Linked DNA regions of Rhizobium rhizoryzae. The protein of the gene in region 1 interacts with the protein of each later gene in a pairwise test. Links are inferred from orthologs where the notes say so. Each region holds a gene or a part of one and is shown in the gene's direction. Other genes may lie near its edges.

Region 1 (7,920 bases):
TGAACGGTCTCGAATGGCTCCCAGCCGGATTGCGCCAACCGTCCAAGCAGAGGCTGGGGTGCCAATGGCGTTTCACGAACCACAAGCGGGCGACCGTAATGCTCGAAGCGCTTCCGGGCCTTTTCGATCCGCACTTCGGCATCATGATAGTCCGACGGGTCGAGCGGCACGACACAGTTGAGCCGTTTGGAGGGATGTCCGCCCGTCAGACGCACCTGCCAGCTGCCATCATAGACCACGGAGGCCGCTGGCCAGGCCCGGAAGCCCACAGCTTCCAGACGGCGCACGAGCGGCAGGTTGCCGTGGAAGGATGTCGCCTGCATCAATCGATCAGCTCCGGTAATCGCCATTGATCGCGACATATTCCTTGGTCAGGTCGCAGGTCCAGACCGTCGCCGTACCATTCCCGAGACCGATATCGGCGCGGATCGAGATGTCTTCCTGCTGCATGACGGCAGTCGTCGCGGCTTCGGAATAGTCCGGATCGCGCTCACCGTTGACAGCTACCCGGATATCGCCGAACCAGATCGCCAGCCGATCACGGTCCGCCATTTCTCCGGACTTGCCGACAGCCATTACAACGCGGCCCCAATTGGCGTCCTCACCGGCAACCGCGGTCTTGACCAGAGGGGAGTTGGCGATGGATAGGGCGATACGCTTTGCAGCTGCATCACTCTCGGCACCGGTCACCGTGACGGCCACCATCTTGCGGGCGCCTTCACCATCGCGCACGACCTGAAGTGCCAGATCCTTGAGGAGGTCGTTCAGCGCATTGCGGAAGGAAACGAGGCGCGGATCATCCGCCTTCTCGACCTTCTTCTGGCCGTCTTCACCCGCCTTGCCTGTTGCAAACAGAAGAAGCGTATCGGATGTGGAGGTGTCGCTGTCGACGGTCACGGAATTGAATGTGGGGCCAACGCCCTCGGACAAGAGCGCCTGAAGGGCGGCGGGCGCGATGTCCGCGTCGGTCACGACGAAGGACAGCATCGTGGCCATGTCCGGCGCAATCATTCCGGCGCCCTTGGCAATACCGTTGATCACGACTGGAACGCCGTCGATTTCGGCGGTACGCGTGGCAACCTTCGGATAGGTATCGGTGGTCATGATGGCTTTGGCCGCTTCCAGCCAGAAGTCACCGACCGCAGATCCATCCATGTCACCCAGTACACCAGCGAATTTCGTGGCATCCAGAGGTTCGCCGATAACGCCGGTCGAAGCCAGGTAGACCTCGTTCGTCTGGCAACCCACCGCCTTTGAGGCTGAGTCTGCCGTCAGCTCGGTCGCGGCTTTGCCCTTCACGCCCGTGAAGGCATTGGCATTGCCGGAATTGACGACGACTGCGCGCGCTACGCCATGGGGCAGGTTCGTGCGGCAGAAATCAACCGGAGCGGACGGGCATTTCGACCGGGTAAACACACCCGCAACAGAAGCGGGCTCATCGAATACCATCAGCAGAACATCGGTCCTGTTCTTGTACTTGATACCAGCGGCGGCTGTTGCCATCCGCACGCCGCGCACAGTCGGCATCTCTGGATAGGTTTTGGGAGCGAGGGGAGAAACAGCTGACGACATGGCTCAGTTTCCAGACAAGGATTGGCTTCCGGACAAGAAAAGGCCCGCCAAAGCGGGCCGGTGCAGGCTTGTTAAGAGCTATTACTCGCTCTTGGTCAGTTCGTCATAGCCCTTGCGCAGATTTTCGTCCACGATTTCCACCTTCTGGGCCTTCTTGGCTTCATCGATGATGGACGAATACTTTTCCTGCATCACGATCTGGCGAACCTGCGGCTCAACCTGGTCGAAAGCTGGCGGCTGGGCATTGCGCTTATCCTCGACCTTGATGACGTGATAGCCGAACTGCGACTTCACCGGGGTCTTGGTATAGCTTCCCTTTGGAAGCGAGAAGGCTGCCTCTTCGAATTCAGGAACCATGCGGCCCTTGGTGAAGTAGCCAAGATCGCCACCGTCGGACTTGCTGGAATCTTCAGACTTGGCCTTGGCCAGTTCGATGAAGTCCTTGCCGGCATCAAGCTGCTTGATGATGTCCTTGGCTTCGTCTTCGGTCTTCACCAGGATATGACGTGCGTGAACTTCTTCTTCCTTCGGCATCGCTGCGATTTCCTTGTCGTAGCGTGCCTTGACCTCTTCCGGCTTCAGCTTGTCGAACTGATCGCGCAGATAGGCATTGTGCAGTTCGCGTTCCTTGAGGAACACCATGCGTTGCTTGAAATCATCGCTGTTCTGGATTCCGGCATCTTCAGCCTTCTTGGCCACCAGCTTGATATCGATGACCTGCGAAAGCGCCGCGACGGTCTTCTGTTCGTCCGGCAGCTGCTGATACTGCGCGCTCAGATTTGCGATTGCCGTATCGAGGTCGGACTTGCGAATTTCCACCGAACCCACTTTCGCAACGACAGGGTTGTCCTGCGCAGCGAGAGGCGAGTGGAACGTGAACGCTGCGGCCAGGGTCGCCGCTGCGACGAATTTGGAGCGAAACATAAGGTAGGACCTTTCAAGTAAAGCACCGGTTTCAGTCTGCCCGATTCCGGCCATGGCACCTTCAGAAACACCGGATTGTGGCCATTCTGTATCGGCCAGAACCGTTGACATCATTCAACCCCCCTCTTATCTGTCACGCTACTTCGCGTCTAGAACAGTTTCCGGGCGGGTACTGTAATTTGTCTGTGAAAATTTCATCGACTGAAGCAGTAACCAGGAGCGCTCGGCAGCCTGATGCCAAATCGATTCAGAAAGGACCATGTGCATGGTCAGCCTTGGTGCGATTGCACGCAAATTTTTCGGCTCCGCCAACGATCGCCGCGTGCGCGGCTATCGTTCGAGCGTGGAAGCCATCAGCGCCCTTGAAGAGAAGATGAAGGCGCTGACCGACGAGCAGCTTGCAGCAAAGTCGGTTGAATTCCGGCAGGAGCTGGCAAACGGCAAGACGGTCGAAGACATTCTTGTCCCCGCTTTCGCTGTGGTTCGCGAAGCAGCGCGCCGTGTGCTCGGCATGCGACCCTTCGATGTACAGTTGACCGGCGGCATGATCCTGAACCAGGGCGCAATCGCAGAAATGAAGACCGGCGAAGGCAAGACGCTTGTCGCGACGCTTCCGGTCTATCTTAATGCGCTGACAGGGCGTGGTGTCCACGTCGTGACCGTCAACGACTATCTCGCCAGCCGCGACGCGGGCATCATGAGCCGCCTCTACGGCTTCCTGGGATTGACGACGGGCGTTATCGTCCACGGTCTCGATGACGACCAGCGCCGCGCGGCCTACGCCTGCGACATTACCTACGCGACGAACAACGAACTCGGTTTCGATTATCTGCGCGACAACATGAAGTATGATCGCGGCCAGATGGTTCAGCGCGGCCACTACTTCGCGATCGTCGACGAAGTGGACTCGATCCTCGTCGATGAAGCGCGCACGCCGCTCATCATTTCCGGTCCGCTGGACGACCGCTCCGAACTCTACAACACGATCGACAGCTTCATCCCGGCCCTGACACCGGAAGATTACGAGATCGACGAAAAGCAGCGCTCCGCCAATTTCTCCGAAGTCGGCACGGAAAAACTCGAGAACCTGCTGCGTCAGGCGGGCCTTCTGAAGGGCGAGTCGCTCTACGACGTCGAGAACGTTGCGATCGTTCACCACATCAACAATGCGCTGAAGGCACACAAGCTCTTCCAGCGCGACAAGGATTACATCGTCCGCAACGATGAGATCGTCATCATCGACGAATTCACCGGCCGCATGATGCCCGGTCGCCGTTATTCCGAAGGCCAGCACCAGGCGCTCGAAGCCAAGGAAAAGGTGCAGATCCAGCCGGAAAACCAGACCCTGGCGTCCATTACCTTCCAGAACTATTTCCGGATGTATGAAAAGCTGGCCGGCATGACCGGTACGGCTGCAACGGAAGCGGAAGAGTTTTCCAACATCTATGGTCTGGATGTCGTGGAAGTTCCGACCAACCTCCCGATCCAGCGTATCGATGAAAGCGACGAGGTCTACCGGACCGCGGAAGAGAAGTTCAAGGCGATCATCGAAGAGATCAAGGCTGCCCATGAAAAGGGCCAGCCGGTTCTGGTGGGTACGACCTCCATCGAAAAGTCGGAACTTCTGGCGGCCATGCTCAAGCAGGCGGGCTTCGAGAAGTTCAACGTCCTGAACGCCCGTTATCACGAGCAGGAAGCCTACATCGTCAGTCAGGCTGGCGTTCCCGGCGCTGTCACGATCGCCACCAACATGGCCGGTCGCGGTACCGACATCCAGCTTGGCGGCAATATCGACATGCGCCTCGAGCGCGAACTGGACGGCATGGAGCCGGGTCCGGAGCGCGACGCGAAGGAAGCGGCCATCCGCGCCGAGGTCAAGCAGTTGAAGGAAAAGGCACTCGCCGCAGGCGGGCTCTACGTCCTGGCAACCGAGCGCCATGAAAGCCGGCGTATCGACAACCAGCTGCGCGGCCGCTCCGGTCGTCAGGGTGACCCGGGTCGTTCCAAGTTCTATCTGTCGCTTCAGGATGACCTGATGCGCATTTTCGGCTCGGATCGCATGGACAGCATGCTTCAGAAGCTGGGGCTCAAGGACGGCGAAGCCATCGTCCATCCGTGGATCAACAAGGCTCTGGAGCGCGCGCAGAAGAAGGTCGAAGCCCGCAACTTCGATATTCGCAAGAACCTGCTGAAGTATGATGACGTGACGAATGATCAGCGCAAGGTGATCTTCGAACAGCGTATCGAACTGATGGACGCGACGGACCTCACGGAAACCGTCACCGACATGCGTCATGAAGTGATCGAGATCCTGGTCACCAAGCATATTCCAGAGCGGGCATACGCCGAGCAGTGGGATGCGGTCGGCTTGAAGGAAGCGGTTCTGCAACAGCTGAACCTCGATCTGCCTATCCAAGACTGGGTGCTGGAAGAAGGCATCGCGGAAGACGATATCCGCGAACGCATCACAGCGGCTGCAGACGCTGCGGCCAAGGATCGTGCCGAGCGTTTCGGCGCCGAAATCATGACCTATGTCGAGCGGTCCGTTCTGCTCCAGACGCTCGATCATCTGTGGCGCGAGCATATCGTCAATCTGGACCATCTGCGGTCTGTCGTCGGCTTCCGAGGCTACGCCCAGCGTGACCCCTTGCAGGAATACAAGGCGGAAGCCTTCGAACTCTTCCAGGCGCTCCTGGCGAACCTGCGCGAGGGTGTAACGGCGCAGCTGATGCGTGTTGAACTGATGCGTGACGAACCGGAGGCACCTCAGCCACCGCCGGTCATGCAGGTTCATCATCTCGACGCGACGACCGGTGAGGACGAGTTTGGCCAGAACGGCGGCGGCTTCATGGCTGTGGCTGCTCCGGAAGACCGTGACCCCAATGACCCGCAGACCTGGGGACGCGTTGGTCGCAACGAACCCTGCCCTTGCGGTTCCGGCAAGAAATACAAGCATTGCCATGGCGCGTTCGAGCAGGCCTGATACGCAAAACTAAATCGAATGAGCAATATCTGAAAGGCTCCGGTTTCCGGGGCCTTTTTGCATGGCACGGCCTGAAGTAACGTCTGCAAGGGTGATGCACACGAAAGATGTGCCACGATCAGTGTGTTTTTACGAAACAGAATCACGCTTCCTTAACCGTGCACGGCGCAGAATTGGCATATATAATTGCTGCGCCAAGAGTATTGCGTTTTTCATGACAGTGATCGAAACAGCAGAGCGGCTTTTGCCGCTTGGCCTGAAGAACCGGCTGACGCCTTTGCTGCGTCGGCTGGAACCGATCCTGCGTGACGATAGTGAAACGGCGCGCGCCCAGCGTATGGCCCTGATTGCCTTTGCCATCCGCATCATCAGCGCAGCGATCGCCTTCCTCTCCCAGATCATTCTGGCCCGCCTGATGGGCGAATTCGAATACGGCATCTTTGCCTTCGTCTGGGTTCTGGTTGTCGTCTTCGGCAATCTGTCCTGCCTCGGCTTTCATACGGCCGTCATCCGCTTCCTGCCACAGCATCAGAACCGCGGCGAAAGCGAACTGGTGCGCGGCCTGAACTGGACGGCACGCATCGTCGCCATGCTTTCGGCCACGACGCTTGCCGTATCCGGCCTCGTATTCATGACAGTCTTCGACAGTCTCGTACCGGATTACTGGTTGATACCGGTCTTCCTGGGTCTGTTCACGCTGCCGATGATCGCGCTGGGTGACGTGCTGGACGGAACGGCCCGCGCGAACGGCTGGGCCGTCACCGCACTCAGCCCCACCTATATCATCCGTCCATTGCTGATCCTGTTTCTCATGCTTGTGGCCGTGTGGAGCGGTCAGCCGCAGTCCGCTCGAACGGCGATGGAGGCCGCCCTTGCTGCGACCTACATCACCACATTGTTCCAGTTCATCCGGATGACCTACCGTCTGCGTCGCCAGCTCGGCAGGGGCGCACTTTCGTTTGCGCTGATGCCTTGGTTTCGCTTCTCGCTGCCATTGTTCCTCGTCGATGGCATCGGCTTCCTGTTGACCAATGCGGATGTCGTCGTCGTCGGCTTCTTCCTGCCGCCGGATCAGGTCGCCGTCTATTACGCCGCCGCAAAGACCATCGCCCTTGTTCAGTTTGTCTACTTCTCCGTCAAGGCAGCGGCAGCACCGCGCTTTGCCGGCATACTTGCAGAACACGATCAATCATCGCTGGCGCAATTTGCAGCACAGGCAGCCCGCTGGTCCTTCTGGCCGGCTCTGGTGGTCGGCCTTTCCGTTCTGGCGATGGGAGAAATCCTTCTCGGCCTTTTCGGTCCCGCCTTCACCAGCGGCTACCCACTGATGGTCATCTTGTTGGCTGGCATCCTTGCCAAGGCACTCGTCGGCCCGGGCGAAGTTCTCCTGAACATGGCTGGACGCCAGTCTCTCTGCGTTGCCATCTATGCCGTGGTGCTCGCTTTCGCGGTGACGGTAAACATCATTATCGTTCCGCGTTTCGGCCTCTACGGTGCTGCCTCGGCGACTGCAAGCGCCATGATGCTGGAGGCAGTCCTCCTCCATATAGCTGTGCGCAAAAAGCTCGGGATCATCCTGTTCGCCTTCGCCCGCGCGGTGAAAAACCCAAATACGGAAGGAGCATCCCATGGTTGAGCTTCCGCCCCGCGGTCCTTTTCGTCTTGATCTGGACGTCACGCCTCAAAAGCCGAAGCTGTCCATTCCCGAAGCTCCGATCAAGGCATCGGTCGGCAGACCGGGACGGACCTTGTCCATCTATCCGGCATCGATGGGCTATGATCTGCAGGAGGAGTTGGATTTCCTGTCAAACCGCGCCATGGAGCCGAATGTCTTCTTTACGGGACGCATGCTGGCGCCCGCCATGCCGCGCGTGGAGGATCGTCAGGTCCAGTTCGCCCTGATCCGCGATGACAACAACAATCGCAGCCGTATGCGGCTGCTGATGCCCTTCTCGCAGGAGAAGCCAGGCTTTTCGCTGGGTGCTTCCATTATCCGGGCATGGGCGAACCCGTTCGGTCCATTGGGAACACCTTTGCTCGATGCAGAGGATGCGGCTGAAACCCTCGACAATCTGCTCGATGCACTGAGCCAGAAGCAGTTGCGCCTGCCTGACGTCCTCGTCCTTCCAGACCTGCGGCTCAATGGTCGCTTCGCGCAGTTGATGCGCGCGGTCGCGGTAGCGCGAAACCTGCCGGTCAGCATCACCAACACGTTCCAGCGCCCTTTCCTGCAGAGCACGGAAGATCCAGAACTCTATCTGCGCCGAGCAATCTCATCCCACCATCTGCGGGAAATGCGCCGACAGTGGCGGCATCTGGAGCGGTTGGGAACCGTGACCTATGACGTTGCCCGTCAGCCCGACGACATCCGCCGGCGAACGGAGGAGTTTCTGGCGCTGGAAGGCAAGGGCTGGAAGGGACGCAAACGTTCGGCCCTGATC
Region 2 (5,237 bases), 440 kb from region 1 along the record:
ACTATAGAAATTTCCTGCCTGTTTTCCAAAGCGCCAAGCGTTGAAAACCGGGGAGAACCAGCCCGAATTAGCCCTTATTTGCGGCATTTTCCAGCAGCATCGTCATTTCTTGTATCACGCTTGGTTCCAGAGAGCCAATCCGTCTCGCAAGAAGGTTTGCAAAGGCTGTGTAAGCAGGCGGAAGGCCACCTGTATCTATTACGACCCGAGGGTCTGATTGCTCTGCGAGCCGAAAAAGAGCTTCAGCCTCATCCCAGATTATATGAAAATACCCGGCAACTCTCTGGAGAAAATCAAAGCTGGGACGTCCTCGCCTCCCGTGCTCCAAGGCAGACAGATAGGCAGAGGAAACACCGAGCGCCGCCGCCATCTGCTGCTGGGTTACCCCTTTGTGCTTGCGGAGTTCGCGAAGTGCTTCACCGAACGGGGTCACGTCTGCCCTCTCCGGCTGAGGCGGACATACAGGGCACCTTCACCACCATGCTGGCGTGCTGCCGTTTCATAAGACGAAATAAGAAAGCGAAACTCGGTCTTGGAGAACCACAGCGGCACGGCCCGCTTCAGCGCACCTTCGCTGCCAAGCGAACTGCCTTTGCCGGTAATGACAAGCACATGGCGCAGCCCCCGTTCATGGGCTCGTAGCAGGAAATCCAGAAGGATGCCGTGCGCCTCACTCTGGATCATGCCATGGAGGTCGATGCGCGCTTCAAGTGCCAGTCGACCTCTGGCGATCTTGCGCTTGACGGGGCGCTCCAGTGGATGATGCTGGCCTTTCGGCTTCTGAATACCATCCTGACTTTCATGAGATTCTGACTGTTTTTTAGCCGGATTCAAAGCGAAGGTCTGTTTAGGCTCTCGCACCTCTGCATCGAGAGCGTCTTCGAATTCAAGCAGTTGTTCCAGGCGCCCGGGCATAGGACGCGTGGTGCGCGCCACCTTGCCCCACAGAATTCGCTCATCGCCATCCAGCTTGCGACCGCTCATGGCATGAACCTGATTGCAGCCTGCTTCGGCACAAAGATAAAGAACAGTGCGTTGTTGCGCACTGTTCCCGCTTTCTCTCCTGCTTCGAAACCGGAGCCTGTGAAGATGTCACCGCGGGTTGGACCAACAATCGCTGATCCCGTATCGAGGGCCAGCATGAGGCGCGCGAAGGGTAGCCCATCATCAAGATGAGTGAGGCTTTCCGAGCGAATGAAAAATGGAAAACCAAATGTATGGATCAGCCTGTCAACAGCCAGCGAACGCCCTGCGATCAAGGGAACTTTTGCAGCCGCAATCGGGCCGAGATCCTGCTCACTGACCTCTGCTTCCCGAAAGAAGATATAAGACCTGTTGTGCCAGAGAACCTCGTCTCGCTTAGTCGGATTTTCGTTCAGCCATGAGCGGATCGTCTGCATGGAGACTGTTGTAGCGTCAATCTCACCGCGATCGATCAGAAGCCGTCCGATGGGTGAAAATGGATGTCCTGCCTTTGCCGCATAGGTGATCCGCTTTACACGGCCATCTGGATAACGAAGCCTCGCCGCTCCCTGCACATGCGTAAAGAAAACATCGACCTTCGATTTCGCCCAGGCAATCTCGAGACCCTGACCCTCCAGATAGCCCTGATCGATGGATTTTCGATCGGGGTATGGCTCAATTCCGCTCCCCGTTACCCGCCCAAAGGCGTAGTAGGGGTCCATGCCTGCCGGACGGTTGGTCTCATCCACATCAACGAGATCAGACGGCCGACTATAAAACGGATATTGATAGCCGGATTCCTGCCTGTCGCTCACCTCGACTTCCGGTTCATAAAACGCGGTCACGAAGCCGGTCTGGATGTCATCTGGACAGATTGCAAAGGGAACGCAGGTTTCCTCAAAGAATGTACGCGCCGCGGCGGCGCTTTGCGGCGGGCCCAGAGTTTCCGCCTTCTCCAGCAAGGGAATCAAATCCTGCGCGGAAAGACCCAGCGCGCCTGTCTTATAGGGCTTTCCCTGCCGCAAGTAGTTCAAGCAATGGCGCATACCCTCGAAGACGGGACGCGGATCATCCGTGTTCCAGCCTTCGACATCGGCAAAGTCGATCACACGAAGTTGCGGCAGATTATGTGTCATTGTTCGGATTCAGTCGCGACCAGTTTCCAATTTGGATCACGCGAGCGAATGTCGCGCGCGAAAGTCCAGATATCGATCACCTCGCCGACAGTCTCCGCATCACCATCGACAATCTTGTTGTCGCGGTCATAGGTCGCCGAAATGAGCTGGCTGACGATTTTCAACGTGATAAGCTCTTCCTGATCCTTGACGGTCGCTTGCAGAAAGTCTGTCTTGTCTATTCCGACGAACGTGGACTTGATGACCTCACCACGAGCTTCGCGCTCGGTGATGGCCGCATTAAAGCCGTCGTAGACCTCCTTCGAAAGAAGCCCCTTCAGGGTCTTCCTGTCTCCATCAGCAAAAGCCATGACGATCATCTCGTAGGCCATTCTGGCACCGTTGAGAAAATCCTTGGGACGGAAGGACGGATCTGCCTTGATAAGATGGCGCAGACCCTCATTCAGTTCGGTACCGGGTTTCGCAATCGCATCCACTTCCACCCAGCGCTGCTCTTCGTCAACCGTCTCCCGTCGAGGCAGAGTGACGACCTTTTCTTCCTCACTGCCAGTGGTTTTGATTGATTGGCGCGCGCTGAAGGGATCGGCAGGGGGTTTTTCGTGGCCAGTCCTGCGTCCGAGAACGCTTCTCAGCTGCAGAAAGATCAGCACAGCGGCGACCAGAAAGAACAAAGTTATGAAGTCGTTCGCGCCCATTTTCACCCGCAGTTGGTTGGAATATGTCTTTATACACCTCATATAGTCTGAACCGTCCGGCATTCAAATAGTGCTGAGGACTTCAAACGTCTTGAAACGCGAGTCGACACATTGCCATGCGCAACACTCTTTTTCCTTTGGTCCTCCTTGCTTTGCCGTTGGCAGAGATCGCAGGCTTCGTCATTGTTGGAAAATGGGTGGGTGTGTTCGGAACGCTTGGCCTGATCATCCTGTCCGGGTTGGTGGGAACGTTGCTCCTGCGTGTCCAGGGTCTCGGAGTTCTGCGGCAAGTTCAGGCCGACAGTCGTCTCGGGCGTGTTCCCGCGGAAACAATTGGCCACGGAGCCATGATGGTTGTTGGCGCTATCCTCTTGATAATTCCGGGATTCATAACGGATATCGTGGGATTGATCCTTTTCGTCCCCTTCATTCGTCGCTGGATCTGGAAGCGCATGGCGCAGCGGATCGTCGTCAGGTCTTCGTTTACGCAAACGTCCGGCGCGAACCCCTCATCAACGATGAGCGAACAAGTTATCGACCTCGAAGACAACGAGTATGAACGCAAACCGAATCCGTCATCGCCCTGGTCTTCGGGACCGGATCCGAACGGCCCGAAGCTTGGCTCCTAGCCTCGTCCGCGACCCTGCGAACGGGTTGTAAGGGTCACACTGAAGTGATAGACGGCGCTAAAGATAAAGCCGAGGAACAGCCAATGGCCAATGAAGACGATCAGAACCCATCCCTCACAATTCTTGCGCAGTACACGAAGGACCTGTCCTTCGAAAATCCAGGCGCTCCGCGTTCACTGCAGGCACGTGACAAGGCTCCCGGCATCAATATCAATGTGAACGTCAACGCGAACCCATTGTCCGACACGGAATTCGATGTCGTGCTGTCGCTCAGTGCGGAAGCCAAGGATGGCGATAAGGTCGTCTTTGCAACGGAACTGGTTTACGGCGGCGTTTTCCGCATCACTGGATTCCCGCAGGAACATATGCTGCCGGTGCTTTTCATCGAATGCCCGCGGCTGCTCTTCCCGTTCGCGCGTCAGATCATCTCCGATGTCACGCGCAATGGCGGCTTCCCACCGCTGATGATCGACCCGATTGATTTCGGCCAGATGTTTGCACAGCGTCTTGCCCAGGAAGAGTCGCGTTCCTCGTTGAACAGCTGACATTCCCATTCACGAACCTTCAAAAGCCCGGCATCGACCGGGCTTTTTTGTGACGATCCCACTGACAGAGGCGGATGCGCCAACACCCGGTATCAGGAGGAGTAGCGAGTCCAAAGGGCCTTCGCCCCAATGCTGCCGACCATGGCCTGATGCGCCTCGATTTCGACTTGCGTCAGCCGTGGCGCGAGCGGTCTCGGTCGAGCTGAGATTATGACCTCGATGTCTTCAGCCTCATTGATCGTTCGCGCAGCTTCAGATCCACCCAGCACCAGAGCTGCTTGCCTTCCGCCGATCATTTCAATGTACACTTCGGCAAGAAGCTCGGAGTCGAGAAGTGCCCCGTGCTTCGTCCGATGGGAGTTGTCTATCCCGTAACGTCGGCAGAGAGCATCCAGAGAATTTGGTCCCATGGGATGCTTTCGGCGGGCCAGTGCCAGAGTATCGATGACGTGTTCCGGAGAAACGGGCGGGATCCCGAGCCTGTCAAACTCGGCATTGATGAAACCCATATCGAAGGTTGCGTTATGAGCGATCCATTTCGCACCTTCGAAGAAGGTTCTCAGATCATCAACAATTTCGGCAAAGACCGGCTTGTCTTTCAGGAAATCGTCTGTGATCCCATGAACTGCCAAAGCATCCGGATGGACCTTGCGGTCGCCTGGGTTGATGTAGACATGAAAGGTCCGACCGGTCGGAAAATGATTGAGAAGCTCGATGCCACCGATTTCGATCACACGATCAACTCTTGTTTCAAGACCTGTGGTTTCCGTATCGAATATGATCTCACGCATGATTTTCGGCTTCCTCGTTCGCCCCAGAGCGAATTGAATTCAAGACCTGTATGACCTGACGACGCGCTTCCTCGATGCCTTGCCCTGTATCGATGATAAAGTCTGCGCGTTTGCGCTTTTCAGTATCCGGCATCTGACGAGAGAGAATCAGGTCGAATTTCTCTGCCGTCATACCCGGCCTCGCCAAAACGCGCTGCCTCTGCAGATCCGCCTCGCAACTTACAACAACGATGACGTCAACCCGGTCTTCCGCGCCCGTTTCAAACAGCAGCGGAATATCCAGAAGCACGATATCCTGCCCAACGGATTGTTGCCGTTCGAGGAAGGCGCGTTCACCCTCGCGCACAAGCGGATGGATGATGGCTTCCAGTTCCTTGAAGCGTTCAGGGTGGAGTGCAAGTTGGCGAGATAATTCGGTTCTGTTCACCACGCCGTTTTGAGCGGTACCGGGAAAACTATTTTCGATAGCTGCCACGGC
Region 3 (5,106 bases), 1.2 Mb from region 1 along the record:
GCGCGCTCGATGACCCAGTCGAGAAGTTTGGCTGCTTCGCCGGGATTGCCTGCGAGATAGTGATCGAAGGGATCGCGCAATGCATTTTCGACAATCCGCTGTGCTTCTACGGTGGCAAGCTTGTCCTTCGTCTGGCCAACGAATTCCGGTTCGCGGATGAACACCGAAAGCATGCCAACAGCCGAGATCATCACGTCGTCGGTAGTGATGTCCTTGGCACGCTTGTTCTGCGTCAGTTCCGCGTAATTCTTCAGACCCTTGAGAAGAGCAATGCGCAGGCCCGCCTCATGCGTGCCGCCTTCGGGTGTTGGAATCGTGTTGCAGTAGGAGTGGATCTGCGGGTCGCCGCCATACCAGGTAACCGCCCATTCCAGTGCACCATGACCACCGGTCTTTTCCGTCTTGCCTGAAAAGATCTCACGGGTGACGGTAAAGTCCTTGCCAAGTGTCGCGGAGAGATAATCCTTCAGCCCGCCCGGAAAATGGAACACGGCCTTATCTGGTATTTCACCGCCGGCGACAACGACGCCCGGATCACAGCTCCAGCGGATTTCAACGCCGCCGAAAAGATAAGCCTTGGAGCGCGCCATGCGGAAAATACGGCCCGCATCGAACTTGGCATGCTCTCCGAAAATCTGCGGGTCGGGATGGAAGCGCACGCGCGTGCCACGACGGTTGTGCACATCGCCCAGCTCTTCCAGGCCACCCTGCGGAACGCCGCGGGAAAAACGCTGGCGATAAAGCTTGCGATTGCGCGCAACCTCTACTTCCAGCACATCCGACAGCGCGTTGACGACGGATACGCCGACACCATGCAGACCGCCGGATGTCTCATAGGCCTTACCGTCGAACTTTCCGCCCGCATGCAGCTTGGTCATGATGACTTCAAGCGTGGATTTGCCCGGCACCTGGGGATGATTTTCCACCGGAATGCCGCGACCGTTGTCAGTGACCGTCAGGAAACCCTGAGCATCCAGATGCACTTCGATGAAGTTGGCGTGACCTGCCACAGCCTCGTCCATCGAGTTGTCGATGACTTCGGCAAACAGGTGGTGCAGCGCCTTTTCATCCGTGCCGCCGATATACATGCCAGGGCGCATGCGGACCGGCTCCAGACCCTCCAGAACTCGGATCGACGAGGCATCATAGGTGTCGGGGTTGGTCGCAGGGGAAGGTGCCGCAGTGCTTGCCGCAACCGTCGCGGGCTTGGCGGTAGCCTCGGTCTTGCCCTTCGGCTCTGACGGCTTTGCCGGCTGCGCGGGGAGACTGGCAAAAAGGTCGTTATTATCCATATGGGTTCGCTGGCCTTGCCTTGAATGGATGGCATGCTGAACGCAGTCGCGTTGATTGCCCTTATCGGCTTTCGAATCGCTGGCGAGTGTGCCAGATAAAACGGCGTCTCGCGACCTGTTCGTTCACGAATGGTTCGCATCAGGATTTGCGCCGCAGCGATGAAGAACGCAAGTCGTGCTGCTTCAAGGAAACGAAACCGGTCGCCTATGTCCACAGATCATTTGAGTTTGCGCGTACTGGTGGCCCTCTGCCTGTGCTTGTTCGCGTCCGCTACGGCAGCGGCAGACGGGCCGGTTCGCCCTTTCAAGGATGCCTTGTTCTCTTCCCAAGCGGTCCTGAAGACGGAGGATGAAGGTGCCTTCAAGGTGCTCGATTATCAGGAACTGCGCGACATCAACCAGCGCGATGAGGAGCCGGAGCGTCGCGTCAAGCGAGACTATGTCGATCTTGGAGTGCGGGAGTTTCAGGCCAACGAAACGCTGACGATTGCCTCCAGCCGCCTCGATGTTGCGCGGGTCGGGCGCATGCGTGACGCCACATTCACCATCATCTTCATTCATGGCAGGGGCGGGGATCGCCGCCTGGGTGTGAACGACTACACGTTCGGCGGCAACTTCAACCGGCTGAAAAATCTCGTCGTGCAGAGCGGCGGTGCCTATTACGCCCCCTCGGTCAAATCCTTCGATCCCAATGGCGCGGCCGATATCGCCGCCCTCATTCGGCATGTTTTTGAATTGTCGTCCGGTCGTCCTGTCATTCTCGCCTGCGCCTCCATGGGCAACTTCATCTGCCAGAGTGTGACGCGTGACAAGGAAGCCGTTCGATATTTGAAGGGTCTGGTCGTCATGGGCGGCCCGTCGGATCCGGGATTTTTGACGACGCCTGCGGCCAAGCTGAAGATTCCGGTCTATTTTTCACATGGCAGCGCCGACAGCGTCTACAAGGCAGAGCAGCAGATCGCTCTGTACCGAAAGATGCGAAAGGCCGGTTATCCGACGATTTTCCGGCTGTTTCAGACCGGCGGCCATGGAACGCCGATCCGGATGAGCGATTGGCGGGAAATTCTCAATTTTATGCTCGCGGCAGGTTGATCCTTCGACCGCATACGCTAAACCGACATTCCTGAAACGGATCCTCTGAAAGCAATGGGCTTGCGGCCGCATTGCGGTTATGACGGTTCGATCAGGTCAACGGGGTGGCCAGCGACTGCTGGCCGGGAGCATAAGGGAATTCGCAGATATGACGCCGGATGTTCGTCCGCTTGTAGCGGGAAACTGGAAGATGAACGGAACGCGGGACTCGCTCGATCAGATCAAGGCGATTTCTGCCGGAGTGAGCGGCCCGCTGGCTGAGAAGGTTGACGCGCTCATCTGCCCTCCTGCAACGCTTCTCTATGTGGCGACGGCCTTGTGCACCGACAGCCCGCTGATGATCGGCGCGCAGGATTGCCATCAGAACAAATCCGGCGCTCATACCGGTGACATCTCCGCCGAAATGATTGCCGATTGCTTTGGCACCCATGTCATCGTTGGTCACTCCGAGCGTCGGGTGGACCACGCCGAGACCGATCATCTCGTTCGCATCAAGGCCGAAGCCGCCTATGCAGCCGATCTGACCGCCATCATCTGCATTGGCGAGACGGCCGATGAGCGCAAGGCGGGCCAGACGCTGGAGATTCTCAAGCGCCAGCTTGCAGGCTCGGTGCCTGACGATGCCAATGCCGAGAACACGGTCATCGCCTATGAGCCTGTCTGGGCCATCGGTACTGGCCTCACGCCGACCGCTGACGATGTCGAAAAGGCGCATGCTTTCATGCGCGATGAGCTGAAGAGCCGCTTCGGTGCGGAAGGCGCGAAATTCCGCATTCTCTATGGCGGATCGGTGAAGCCTTCCAACGCCGCGGAACTGATGGCTATCAGCAATGTTGATGGTGCTCTCGTTGGCGGCGCCAGCTTGAAAGCCGCAGACTTCCTCGCCATCTATGGCGCGTATGAGGCATTGGTGCGTTAAATCGCGTTTAATCGGCACTAGCCCCTTGGAATGCCGGTCCGGCTGAGCTAAAGGACCGGCAAAGCTTTATATGTGCCGCAACCCGCGCGCAGGACTGGACTGATATGCAGACCGTATTGATCGTTATTCATCTCATGATCGTGCTTGCGCTTGTTGGCGTGGTGCTGATCCAGCGTTCCGAGGGCGGTGGCCTTGGCATTGGCGGCGGTTCCGGCTTCATGTCGGCGCGCGGCACGGCAAATGCTCTGACCCGCACGACCGCAATCCTGGCGACATTGTTCTTCGTGACCTCCATGGCGCTTGGAATCATGGCGCGTCACGAGTCTCGCCCGACGGACATTCTGAACCGCATCCCGGCAACGCAGCAGGGTCAGGGCAACGGAATCCTCGATTCGCTCGGTCCGGCGGCAACGCCTGGTGCACCGGCAAATGGCACAGCGCCTGCACCGGGAGCTCCGGCCCCGGCTCCGGCAAATCCGTCTTCTGTTCCGACCGGCAACTAAGCCGCGTCAAGCTCCCATCATCCGGCAGGTCGAAAAGCCTGCCGGTTTTCTTTTGTTCAGATTCCACAGCTTTAACCGTCCCGAAGAATTTTTGGGCTGGCGGAATCGATCGTGAAAAGGTATCCGGTGACTCCCATGGCGCGATATGTATTCATCACAGGCGGCGTGGTTTCTTCCCTCGGAAAAGGAATTGCGGCCGCAGCCCTCGGAGCCTTGCTACAGGCGAGAGGTTATCGGGTTCGGCTACGTAAGCTCGATCCTTATCTCAACGTTGACCCGGGCACCATGAGCCCGACTCAACACGGCGAAGTCTTCGTGACCGATGACGGTGCGGAGACCGACCTCGATCTCGGTCACTACGAGCGTTTCACGGGGCGCTCTGCGACCAAGACCGACAACATCACCACGGGTCGGATCTACAAGAACATCATCGACAAGGAACGGCGCGGGGATTACCTCGGTGCGACGGTTCAGGTCATTCCGCACGTCACCAACGAGATCAAGGATTTCGTGGTCGAGGGCAATGACGACTATGATTTCGTGATCTGCGAAATCGGCGGCACCGTCGGTGACATCGAGGCGATGCCCTTCGTGGAGGCGATCCGTCAGCTTGGCAACGAACTGCCGCGCGGAACTGCCGTCTATCTGCATCTCACCCTGATGCCGTACATCCCGGCTGCTGGCGAGTTGAAGACCAAGCCAACGCAGCATTCGGTCAAGGAACTGCAGGCGCTCGGCATTGCGCCCGATATCCTGCTGGTGCGTGCGGACCGCGAGATTCCGGAAGCGGAACGCCGCAAGCTTTCGCTGTTCTGCAATGTTCGTCCGTCCGCCGTCATCCAGGCGTTGGACGTTTCCAACATCTACGACGTGCCGATGGCCTACCACAAGGAAGGCCTGGACTCGGAAGTCCTGGCGGCATTCGGCATCGAGCCGGCACCAAAGCCGCGTCTGGAGCCTTGGGAAGAGGTTTCGAACCGCATCCGTACGCCGGAAGGCGAAGTCACCATCGCGATCGTCGGCAAGTACACCGGCCTGAAGGATGCGTACAAGTCGCTGATCGAGGCGCTCTATCACGGTGGCATCGCGAACCAGGTCAAGGTCAAGCTTGAGTGGATCGAGTCGGAAATCTTCGAGAAGGAAGATCCGGCGCCCTACCTCGAGAAGGTCAACGGCATCCTGGTGCCCGGTGGCTTCGGTGAGCGCGGCGCACAGGGCAAGATCAACGCAGCCCGCTTTGCACGTGAGCGCAACGTGCCATATTTCGGCATTTGCTTCGGCATGCAGATGGCGGTTCTGG

The links. Proteins that work in one complex are often made in the same cells at the same time.
Region 2: the proteins of secA (region 1) and secB interact in binary tests that used the Escherichia coli proteins (3 or more experiments, as listed by UniProt). The link is inferred for Rhizobium rhizoryzae from one-to-one orthologs.
Region 3: the proteins of secA (region 1) and secG interact in binary tests that used the Escherichia coli proteins (3 or more experiments, as listed by UniProt). The link is inferred for Rhizobium rhizoryzae from one-to-one orthologs.

What each region holds. Positions count from the first base shown.
Region 1 is NZ_CP049250.1:1,432,498-1,440,417, reverse strand. Bases 2,414-5,679 are described here. They hold secA (preprotein translocase subunit SecA), read left to right. Parts: upstream 2,414-2,761; coding sequence 2,762-5,479; downstream 5,480-5,679. Other genes in these bases: G6N80_RS12985 (peptidylprolyl isomerase), read right to left, coding at 2,414-2,496. In the rest of the region: G6N80_RS12995 (GNAT family N-acetyltransferase), read right to left, coding at 1-350; bifunctional glutamate N-acetyltransferase/amino-acid acetyltransferase ArgJ, read right to left, coding at 331-1,572; more of G6N80_RS12985, read right to left, coding at 1,654-2,413; G6N80_RS12975 (lipopolysaccharide biosynthesis protein), read left to right, coding at 5,694-7,115; G6N80_RS12970 (GNAT family N-acetyltransferase), read left to right, coding at 7,108-7,920. UniProt on the Escherichia coli protein: Required for protein export, interacts with the SecYEG preprotein conducting channel.
Region 2 is NZ_CP049250.1:988,297-993,533, forward strand. The notes cover bases 2,328-5,237. They hold secB (protein-export chaperone SecB), read left to right. Parts: upstream 2,328-3,506; coding sequence 3,507-3,968; downstream 3,969-5,237. Other genes in these bases: G6N80_RS10950 (Tim44/TimA family putative adaptor protein), read right to left, coding at 2,328-2,794; G6N80_RS10955 (FxsA family protein), read left to right, coding at 2,911-3,423; dnaQ (DNA polymerase III subunit epsilon), read right to left, coding at 4,061-4,759; coaE (dephospho-CoA kinase), read right to left, coding at 4,752-5,237. In the rest of the region: G6N80_RS10935 (helix-turn-helix domain-containing protein), read right to left, coding at 68-433; G6N80_RS10940 (Smr/MutS family protein), read right to left, coding at 430-984; mltA (murein transglycosylase A), read right to left, coding at 981-2,099; more of G6N80_RS10950, read right to left, coding at 2,096-2,327. UniProt on the Escherichia coli protein: One of the proteins required for the normal export of some preproteins out of the cell cytoplasm. It is a molecular chaperone that binds to a subset of precursor proteins, maintaining them in a translocation-competent state.
Region 3 is NZ_CP049250.1:2,659,945-2,665,050, reverse strand. Bases 2,328-5,106 are described here. They hold secG (preprotein translocase subunit SecG), read left to right. Parts: upstream 2,328-3,407; coding sequence 3,408-3,806; downstream 3,807-5,106. Other genes in these bases: pyrG (CTP synthase), read left to right, coding at 3,942-5,106; tpiA (triose-phosphate isomerase), read left to right, coding at 2,533-3,303; G6N80_RS18670 (alpha/beta hydrolase), read left to right, coding at 2,328-2,384. Outside these bases: parE (DNA topoisomerase IV subunit B), read right to left, coding at 1-1,292; more of G6N80_RS18670, read left to right, coding at 1,500-2,327. UniProt on the Escherichia coli protein: Subunit of the protein translocation channel SecYEG. Overexpression of some hybrid proteins has been thought to jam the protein secretion apparatus resulting in cell death; while this may be true it also results in FtsH-mediated degradation of SecY.